Regions from separate parts of the Brevibacillus sp. MER 51 genome, predicted to be linked through region 1. Evidence: riboswitches for the same ligand, from Rfam matches in the RefSeq annotation. Region 1 holds a riboswitch; each other region holds the start of a gene.
What was found. Region 1 has a riboswitch for S-adenosylmethionine ahead of M3630_RS13665 (aminotransferase class I/II-fold pyridoxal phosphate-dependent enzyme). Riboswitches for the same ligand answer to the same signal wherever they lie in the genome.
Positions count from the first base shown of each region.

Region 2: another riboswitch for S-adenosylmethionine. It lies ahead of M3630_RS00950 (aminopeptidase P N-terminal domain-containing protein); the one in region 1 lies ahead of M3630_RS13665 (aminotransferase class I/II-fold pyridoxal phosphate-dependent enzyme).
Region 3: another riboswitch for S-adenosylmethionine. It lies ahead of M3630_RS21095 (sugar ABC transporter substrate-binding protein); the one in region 1 lies ahead of M3630_RS13665 (aminotransferase class I/II-fold pyridoxal phosphate-dependent enzyme).
Region 4: another riboswitch for S-adenosylmethionine. It lies ahead of M3630_RS11575 (pyridoxal phosphate-dependent aminotransferase); the one in region 1 lies ahead of M3630_RS13665 (aminotransferase class I/II-fold pyridoxal phosphate-dependent enzyme).

Region 1 covers NZ_JAMAUS010000005.1:313,998-316,198, reverse strand. Annotated here, with positions in the region: gene M3630_RS13675 (DUF5665 domain-containing protein) at 1-142, opposite strand, end outside; gene M3630_RS13670 (pyridoxamine 5'-phosphate oxidase family protein) at 281-739, shown strand; SAM riboswitch class I at 814-933, shown strand; gene M3630_RS13665 (aminotransferase class I/II-fold pyridoxal phosphate-dependent enzyme) at 1,028-2,191, shown strand; gene M3630_RS13660 (trans-sulfuration enzyme family protein) at 2,188-2,201, shown strand, end outside.
Region 2 covers NZ_JAMAUS010000001.1:247,312-249,512, reverse strand. Annotated here, with positions in the region: gene M3630_RS00950 (aminopeptidase P N-terminal domain-containing protein) at 1-1,150, opposite strand, end outside; SAM riboswitch class I at 1,300-1,426, opposite strand; gene M3630_RS00945 (sulfite exporter TauE/SafE family protein) at 1,478-2,201, opposite strand, start outside.
Region 3 covers NZ_JAMAUS010000010.1:158,916-161,116, reverse strand. Annotated here, with positions in the region: gene M3630_RS21095 (sugar ABC transporter substrate-binding protein) at 1-837, opposite strand, end outside; SAM riboswitch class I at 1,221-1,340, opposite strand; gene M3630_RS21090 (ATP-binding protein) at 1,542-2,201, shown strand, end outside.
Region 4 covers NZ_JAMAUS010000004.1:401,538-403,738, forward strand. Annotated here, with positions in the region: gene M3630_RS11570 (MFS transporter) at 1-953, shown strand, start outside; SAM riboswitch class I at 1,014-1,128, shown strand; gene M3630_RS11575 (pyridoxal phosphate-dependent aminotransferase) at 1,212-2,201, shown strand, end outside.

The DNA of each region.
Region 1 (2,201 bases):
GGATTACATCTGCTAGTCGGATATCTTCCAGGAACATCGCAATTTTGTGCATCCGCTCATTTACCTTCCGAACTTCCTGAAGCTCTTCAAGAACTTGATCAATTTGCTGCATGAGGCGGTCTGTAGGCGACAAGCTGTCCATCCCCTTTCACTATTCGGTATCGTTACCTACCAGTCTAGGGAAAAAGACAACCAGAATCAAGGTGGAGAGGAAACGTTTGCCTATCAGCTGCGCGAAGGGTAAAATGAACGTACAAAACGTTTGTTAGGAGGCTTTGAAATGGCTGAAACTGTTTCCCAATCTCTTTCCGAAGATTTATTCAAGCTCTTGCAAAAGGAGCGTTTTGTTACTTTGGGCACAGTAGACCATGAGTCAGGGGCACCATCGCTCAGCTCCTTGTCCTGGACGTATGCTGTCAGCGCCGATACGATTCGTTTTGCCATGGATAATCGCTCCCGTATTTTGGCTAATATTGCGAAGGAACCGCAGGTTGTCCTGCATTTGATCGGTGCCGGCTCGTCTTTTGCCATTAATGGTCGTGCTGTCGTTAAAACAGACCGCTTGGAAGGAGTTCCGCTCAAGCTGGCCATGGCAGAGATCAAAATTGAGGCTGTTCGTGATATTATGTTTTACGGTTCCCGTATTTCCGTAGAACCACAATATGAAAAAACGTATGACAAAAACGCAGCAGCGAAGCTGGACAATCAAGTTATGACCGCCTTGAAAGATGCAAATTAACGGGTGGAAATAAATTGTTGACAAGAATCCTGCCGATCCTTTACTATTAGGGTCAATCGAATTGAATAGCAATCTTCTTATCCAGAGCGGCGGAGGGACTGGCCCGATGATGCCCGGCAACCAATCACCTGTATTTTAACAGGGAGATAATGGTGCTAATTCCTGCAGAGTTATCAAACTCTGAAAGATGAGAAGGATTTGCTTACGGTGACGTAAACAAAGCCTTCTTTCAGAGGAAAGGGGGCTTTTTTGATGCCCTCGTACACTATTGGAGGGAGAGAAACAGACATGAAATTGGAAACAAAGTTGATTCAGGCGGGAGTAGGCAGAGACGAAAAAACAGGGGCGGTGAGTTTTCCTGTTTACTATGCAACAGCTTATCGTCATCCTGCCTTGGGCCAGAGCACTGGATATGATTATACGCGCACAGCTAATCCTACTCGCACTATTTTGGAGGAAACCATCGCTGAAGCGGAATCAGGAGATGCAGGATTCGCTTGCGCCTCTGGAATGGCTGCTGTTCACACCGTCATGGGCCTGTTTTCCCAGGGGGATCATCTGATCGTTTCACTCGATCTTTACGGGGGAACCTATCGATTGTTCGAGCAAGTGCTCTCTCGTTACGGTCTGACATTTTCGTACGTGGATTTGCGTGACATTGATGCACTCAAAAATGCGATTCGCCCAGAGACAAAGGCCATCTTCGTCGAGACACCAACCAATCCGCTCATGCAGATTACCGACATTCGAGCTGTAACGCAATTGGCGAAACAGCACGGGCTCCTGACGATTGTAGACAACACATTCTTAACCCCCTATTGTCAACGCCCACTAGAGCTTGGTGCAGATATCGTTTTACATAGTGCAACCAAGTATTTGGCAGGACATAACGATGTACTGGCTGGACTCATCGTAACAAAAGGAGAAGAGTTGTCGGAAAAAATCCGGTTTTTGCACAATTCAATCGGTGCTGTACTTGGACCGCAGGATTGCTGGCTACTCATTCGCGGGATGAAGACATTGGCATTGCGGATGGAGCGTCATCAATCCAACGCGCTGATCGTAGCGGAAAAACTGCGTGAGCATCCGGCAGTAGCGGAGGTATTTTATCCAGGTCTACAAGAGCATCCCGGGCATGAGATCCAGGTGAATCAAGCGACCGGGCATAGTGGGATGGTATCGTTCCGCGTACGCGATGCAGAGCAGGTGGGATTGTTCCTGCAAAATCTGCAAATCGTGGCCTTTGCCGAAAGCCTGGGTGGTGTCGAGTCATTGTGTACGTATCCGGCGACGCAAACTCACGCGGATATCCCGCAAGAAGTCAGAGAGCATGTCGGGGTTTGTGATCGATTATTGCGACTGTCGGTTGGCATCGAGCATCCAGATGATGTCATAGCCGATTTGTTTCAGGCCTTGAATGCTAGTTTGGTCGTAGGGGGGAGTGTACGATGAATTTTGCAAC
Region 2 (2,201 bases), on a different contig from region 1:
CAATGGCTTCTTCCTCTATGTACAGACCTGGTTCAATCGTGATCACCATACCAGGCTGCAAGCCAACATTGTAATCTGAGAAATCGTGCGTATCCAGTCCAAGGTGATGTGACACGGAATGATAGTAGTATTTGGAGAGCTCACTGCTGTCTTGGATGAGACCGAGACGTAGCAGACCATCTGTCAGGACCTGTTTCGTAACATCATTGAGTTCTGAAAGTGTGACACCAGGCTTCACTGCTTCGATGGTCTTGATTTCTGCTTCGAGCACGAGTTGATAGATCGCTTTCTGTCGTTCAGTAAAGCGACCATTTACGGGAAACGTTCGCGAAATATCAGCCGCATAGTAATTCGATGCCGCACCGAGGTCTAGGAGGACCAAGTCACCATCTTCCGCACGCTGATTATTCGCTTCATAGTGCAAGATAGTAGCATTGACGCCACTAGCAATAATGGGTAAATAAGGAAGCTCGCGAACACCGTGCGACTTCAACGTGAAATCATAGTGCGCCTCTAGTTCATATTCCATGATTCCAGGACGTGCATACGACCACATGCGCCGGATTGCTTCATCCGTGATCGTAATCGCACGTCTGATCTCTTCGATTTCGGCCGAACTCTTCAACATACGCAGTTCTTTCAGCCATGGGCCCGCATCGTGAATTTGAAGGGTCCGGTATTTCTTCTGCGCGTCTTCGGCAAAATTGTCTGCAGGGGTCAGCTCGTCGCTCCACTGATAGCGATACAAGTCAAGATAGAGTGAGGACTTGCCTTCGCAGCGCCTCACAAAGACTCCAAATGACTCCAGCCACTCATCGAGATAGTCGAAGTGTTCAATACCAGATTGCTCCTTCGCCTCTTGATCGGATAAGACCGCCCCTGTCCATTTCGCTTCCAGCTCATTTGGGCGCTGAAGAAATAGCGTTTCGTTTACGATGCCAGCGCGTTTTGTGATCATGAGAATGAGGTTGCTGCGCGCAATGCCCGTTAGATAATAGAAGTTGCGGTTTGGTGAAAACAGATATTTATCGTCATTGCTGCGTGTCTTGACAACCCCTGAAAAGAGGACAAGTGCGCTGTGGTCAGGCATTTTTTCCGCGAGTTTTTGACGGCGCTTGATGAATTCTATTGAATGTATGGTGTTTGTCATATGTTTGATACCCCTTCGTTCGTGAGTTTCTTCACGGATTGATATCGATTGTGAAAAGCGTTCTTGATCGCTTCAAGTTCAGTATAGTCTGATAATTTTCTGCCGATTTCAGTTTGAAAGTATCCTCCTTTCTTCTTTATTTTAGGATACTTTCATCAATTGGGAAACGAGTTTCAACAAAGAGCAGTTGCTTTATGCAAACTGCTCCTTGTCACCGTAGATTACGAAGGTTGCCGGGTTTCATCGGGCCAGTCCCTCCACCACTCCCGATAAGAATGTTCTATGAAATGTAATTTCATAGAACATTCTTTTATTTTTCTTTATTATTTATGGAAATGCAAGAATGTCGGCCCAAATCTTAATTGTCGTGGCTAGGATCAACAAGGCTAGAATGGTTTGGAGAATCCGGGTGTCCAAACGTTTGCTGACCTTTGTACCGAGCGGCGCTGCCAAGATGCTGGCGAATACCATGATCACGGATGGCCAAAACAATATATCCCCTGCCATCCATTTTCCTATGGTCGATCCAATGGAAGAAAGGAAGGTGATGGCAAGAGAGGAAGCAATCGCAACTCTTATCGGTATCCTAAGGATGATCAACATGATGGGAACCAAAATAAAAGCGCCAGCTGCCCCTACAATTCCAGAGGCACCTCCGACAATCAAAGCGGATAATACAGCTGTTGGCTTATGAAAGATCATCTCGGTCGTCTGTTCACGTTCGTCCATTCGCTTTTTTGGCAGGAACATCAAGATTACAGCAATGGTGGCCAGAATGGCGTAGACGATATTGACGGCATCTGCTGAAAGATATTTTCCTCCATATCCTCCAAGCAAGCTCCCTACAATAATGGCACTTCCCATGTACACAACGAGCTGGTAATGGATAAGCTGATCTTTGCGTAGAGTCCAAACAGCAGCCAGGGTGGCAAAAAATACTTGGACGGCACTTATTCCGGATACTTGGTGAGCTGTGTAAGCAACGAATCCAAGGGCGGGCGGAATGTACAGAAGCATCGGATACTTGATGATGGAGCCCCCGATCCCGACG
Region 3 (2,201 bases), on a different contig from region 1:
CGTCGCTGCCCACGGAGAGTTTTCCGCCTGGATCATTTGCAGATCCTCATCGCTCAAATCGATGGAGTATACTTTGATTTCCGTACGGCCTGCTTGCTGGATGGCGCGTGTCGCCCCTTTGGCAAATTCATCCCATGCCGCCCATACCGCTGTGATGTCACCTTTGTTCGGATACTTTTTCAAGATCGCTTCCATCTGCGTTTGTGTATCGAGGGCCGTATTGTTGGTAGCAGAACCGAATGCCGCAATCTCTTTCAAATCCGGATATTTCTTCTGGAAAGCTTCATAGGTCACTTGGCGCTTTTCCATAGGCGCAAAGCCAGCTACCCAAATTTTCACAATATTGCCTTTGCCGTTTGTATCTGCCGCCAGCTTCTCCAGGCTCAGCTCTGCCAACTTGTTGTCATCCTGCGCCACAACTGGCACACCCGGAATGTTGATGTCTGTATCAAACAGAACGACCGGGATTTTTTTATCCACAGCCTTTTGCGTGCCCTGCTGCAACGCTTCCGCCGTACCATGATCAATCAGAATGCCGTCGAACTTTTGGTTCACAGCCGCATCGAGATTGGACGCCATTTTTGCCAGATCGGTATCTGCATTGAAAACGGTCAACTCGCCGCCGTTTTTCTCCACCTCTGTCTTCACGCCATTGATGTATTGTGCAGAAAACGTTCCTACGTTCTGACGCATGATCAATGCGATTCTCTTCGCCTTCTCTCCCGAAGCACTGCCGTTTGTGCTGCCGGTTCCCGTTGTTGCCCCGCTGCCGCATGCCGTCACAAGAACAGATGCTGCCAAAACAAGTGATGTGATCAGACCGAGTTTCTTTTTCATTGAGATGTTCCCCCTTTTTCTTTTTAAAACACATAACAAAATTAAAAATTTTGTTTCCCCTCATTCGATCGAAGCTTCTTTTGATTTCACTTTCAAAAAGGAAAGAAACTTCGTAGAAGAAGCGCATTTCCAGTCCAAGCGCCTCTGGAGCCCATCTCAGCGTAGGAAGAAATAGCGGGGAATTTCAGCTTTTATTACATACAAAAACGCATTCGCGTTTTCAGGTTTGAAGCGCTCCCGCTATTTCTTCCGAAGCGGACAGTCTTCACTCACAGCGGGGCGGAGGCCGAAGCGTAGACTGGAAATGCGCTTCTTCCCCGCGACAGCTACGCAAAAAATCCTCTTTCACAGAGAAAGAGGACAAAAATCGACAAGATTCTCGCCTCTTATCTGTCAGGTATTCTACCTGTTGGAGTTAGCACCTTGGCTCGAAAGAACGCATTCTCTCGTGCTAGGTTGCCGGGCTTCATAGGGCCATTCCCTCAGCCTTCTCTTGATAAGAGTTGTTTCTATTTTCAAAACGTTTGTATAAGTATATACAGAATATAATCTGGCAATTACCTATCTGTCAACTAGGTTTACGAAACAACTTTCTTGATAAATATTCCAGTTTCTTCTGTAACATCAAGAGGGATTTTGTTGTGTCTTGTCGAATTATCGTAGATTGATACAAGCCTAGCAAATATTTGCGATGGGGATGCTACATGAGTCTATTAAAAGAAGTCATTCTTCAATGGTGTTTCGCCATTATCCCGTTTGTGTTTTTCAACATTTATTACCGTGACAAAATGAGGAACTACAGCCGTTCCTTTATTGTCATCACCAGCTCAGCCTGCATGTTTCTCGCGATGACCTTCGCCCCGAGTGTCACGAATGGCATGTTTTTTGATATCCGACATGTCATCATTCTTTTCGGACTGGTTTATGGCGGAGTCGAGATTGCCTTGCTCCTTCTGATTGAAGCCTTGGTTTATCGGTACTACCTCGGTGGCGAAGGAACATGGGTTGCCCTGCTGATCCTTACAGTCAATTTTGTCATATCACTCTTTTTGTATCGACACTACAAAGCCAGTTATCGGAAAACACTGTATCTTTTTATGACGAGTGCGATTTTTTCTGCGGTTGCTTTAGGGACTACCTATTACTTTTTTCCCACCTATGTAACTCAACACCTCGTTTACTACACCATAGTGATTCCTATTCAAAACTTTTTCGGCCTCTGGTTATTAATGTCGCTTTTCAGCAAATGCGTTTCGGATAAGGAGCTGTTTATCCGCCACGCGCAAAACGAAAAAATCCAGACGATGAGCCATGTTGCTGCATCGCTCGCACATGAGGTTCGCAATCCGCTGACAGCAGTTAAA
Region 4 (2,201 bases), on a different contig from region 1:
ATGTTGTCTTGCTTCTGTTGAATGGACTGTTTTACGGGACACTTTCTCCTGTGATGAATGCATTGGCCGTCGTTTTATGGCCGGACGGAGGACGTAAAGGAATCAATCTGATTTATGTCTCCCTCAATGTGGGGGTAGCTGCCGGGTCTGCGTTGGGCGGCTTCTTGGCAAGTGTATCGTTTGCCTGGACGTTTTTCGGTAATGCCATCTCTCAAGTGATCGTCCTCGCGATGTTCATGCTCATTTTGCCGCGTCAGCTAAAAATGGTGGAACAACAACGCGGAAACGCGACGACTGGACAAAGCATGCCTGAGCAAGTAGCTGGTGATGTGCCGCGACAACCACAACAAGAGACAAAGGTGGTATGGGGCGCATTGCTGCTATTATGCGGGGGACTATTAATTAGCTGGATTGTCTATGTCCAATGGACGACGGTGCTGTCGACCTATATGCAAACCCTGGGCATTTCCCTCCGTCAATACAGTCTGTTGTGGACGCTGAACGGCGGTTTGATCCTGTTTGGTCAGCCATTGATTGCGTGGGTCATTCGACGCTTTGCTCGTACGCTAAAAGCACAAATGCTCTTGGGCGCTTATATTTTTGCCTTGTCGATGTTGATTTTGTCTCAGTCAACGGTTTATGCAGGCTTTGTGGCAGGCATGTTCATCATGACGCTGGGCGAAATGCTCGTGTGGCCAGCGGTGCCGGCAGTAGCTGCACAATTTACGCCTGAGGGACGAGAAGGCTTTATCCAAGGGCTGATTGCAGGGACTGGATCGGCTGGGCGGATGCTCGGTCCACTGCTTGGCGCATTCATTTTCCAATCCATTCACGCGCAGGGACTATTGTTCGTGATGGCAGGCTTGTGTTTGTTGTCTGTCGCCTTCTTTGCCTTCCACAGCTCTTTTCAGAAAAGAAGGCATCAAATGCCGGTACAGAACCAAGCATCTTGACACGGTTTACGTGCTCAAGTAGTATGATATAGACGAAAAAACAGTATATTCCGTGTGTTTGACTTATTCAGAGAGGTGGAGGGACTGGCCCTATGAAGCCCGGCAGCGGATCTGTTCCATGTGATGGACAGATGCTGTGCCAATTCCAGCAGGATTTTTTCCTGACAGATAAGGACGTGACCAAGCTGATCTCCCCCTTTTTCTGTATGGAAAAAGGGGGTTTTACTGTATTGGGCCCAAGAAAGGAATGGAACAAAGATGCGCATTCAACCCTCCGATATGATTGATCGACTCCCTACCCAGTTTTTTGCGACCCTGGTGGCAAAAGTAAACAAGGTCATTGCGCAAGGCCACGACGTCATTAACCTGGGGCAGGGCAATCCGGATTTGCCGACACCGCCGCACATTATTGAAGAATTACAGGTGCAAGCGGCACAACCACTCCATCACAAATATCCGCCTTTTCAGGGACGCGTGGAACTGAAGCAGGCAGTGGCTCATTGGTATAAGCAAGAATTTGATGTGGACCTCGATCCAGAGGAAGAAGTAGCGATTTTGTTCGGTAGCAAAACCGGACTCGTAGAGATTTGCCAAGTCCTCATGAACGCAGGCGATGTTGCACTAGTTCCAGACCCAGGCTATCCGGATTATTGGTCGGGGGTTGCGGTCGTAGGCGGACGGATGGCCATGATGCCGTTGAAGGCGGAAAACGATTTCTTGCCAGACTACAGCCAGCTCTCCCAAGCTGATTTGGATCGAGCGAAACTGATGTTTCTCAACTATCCGAACAATCCGACAGCAGTCAACGCACCACTTGAGTTTTATGAAGAAACTATTCGTTTTGCCCGAAAACATGAAATCGTCGTCTGCCACGACTTCGCTTACGGGGCGATTAGCTATGACGGGAAAAAGCCGGTCAGCTTCATGCAGGTTCCGGGTGCAAAAGAAGTGGGCGTAGAATTTTATACCTTGTCCAAAACGTACAACATGGCAGGCTGGCGTGTGGGTGCCATGGTAGGAAATCGCGAGCTGGTTCGTCTGATTAACCTCATTCAGGACCATTACTTCGTCAGCCTATTCGGAGCGGTACAGATGGCAGCAGCCAAAGCGATGACGGATTCGCAGCAGTGCGTCCGCGATCTCGTCGCTGTCTACGAAAGCCGCCGTAATGCCTTGTACTCCAATCTGCATCGGATTGGCTGGCAGGCGCCACCATCTCAAGGTTCGTTTTTTGCTTGGCTTCCTGTT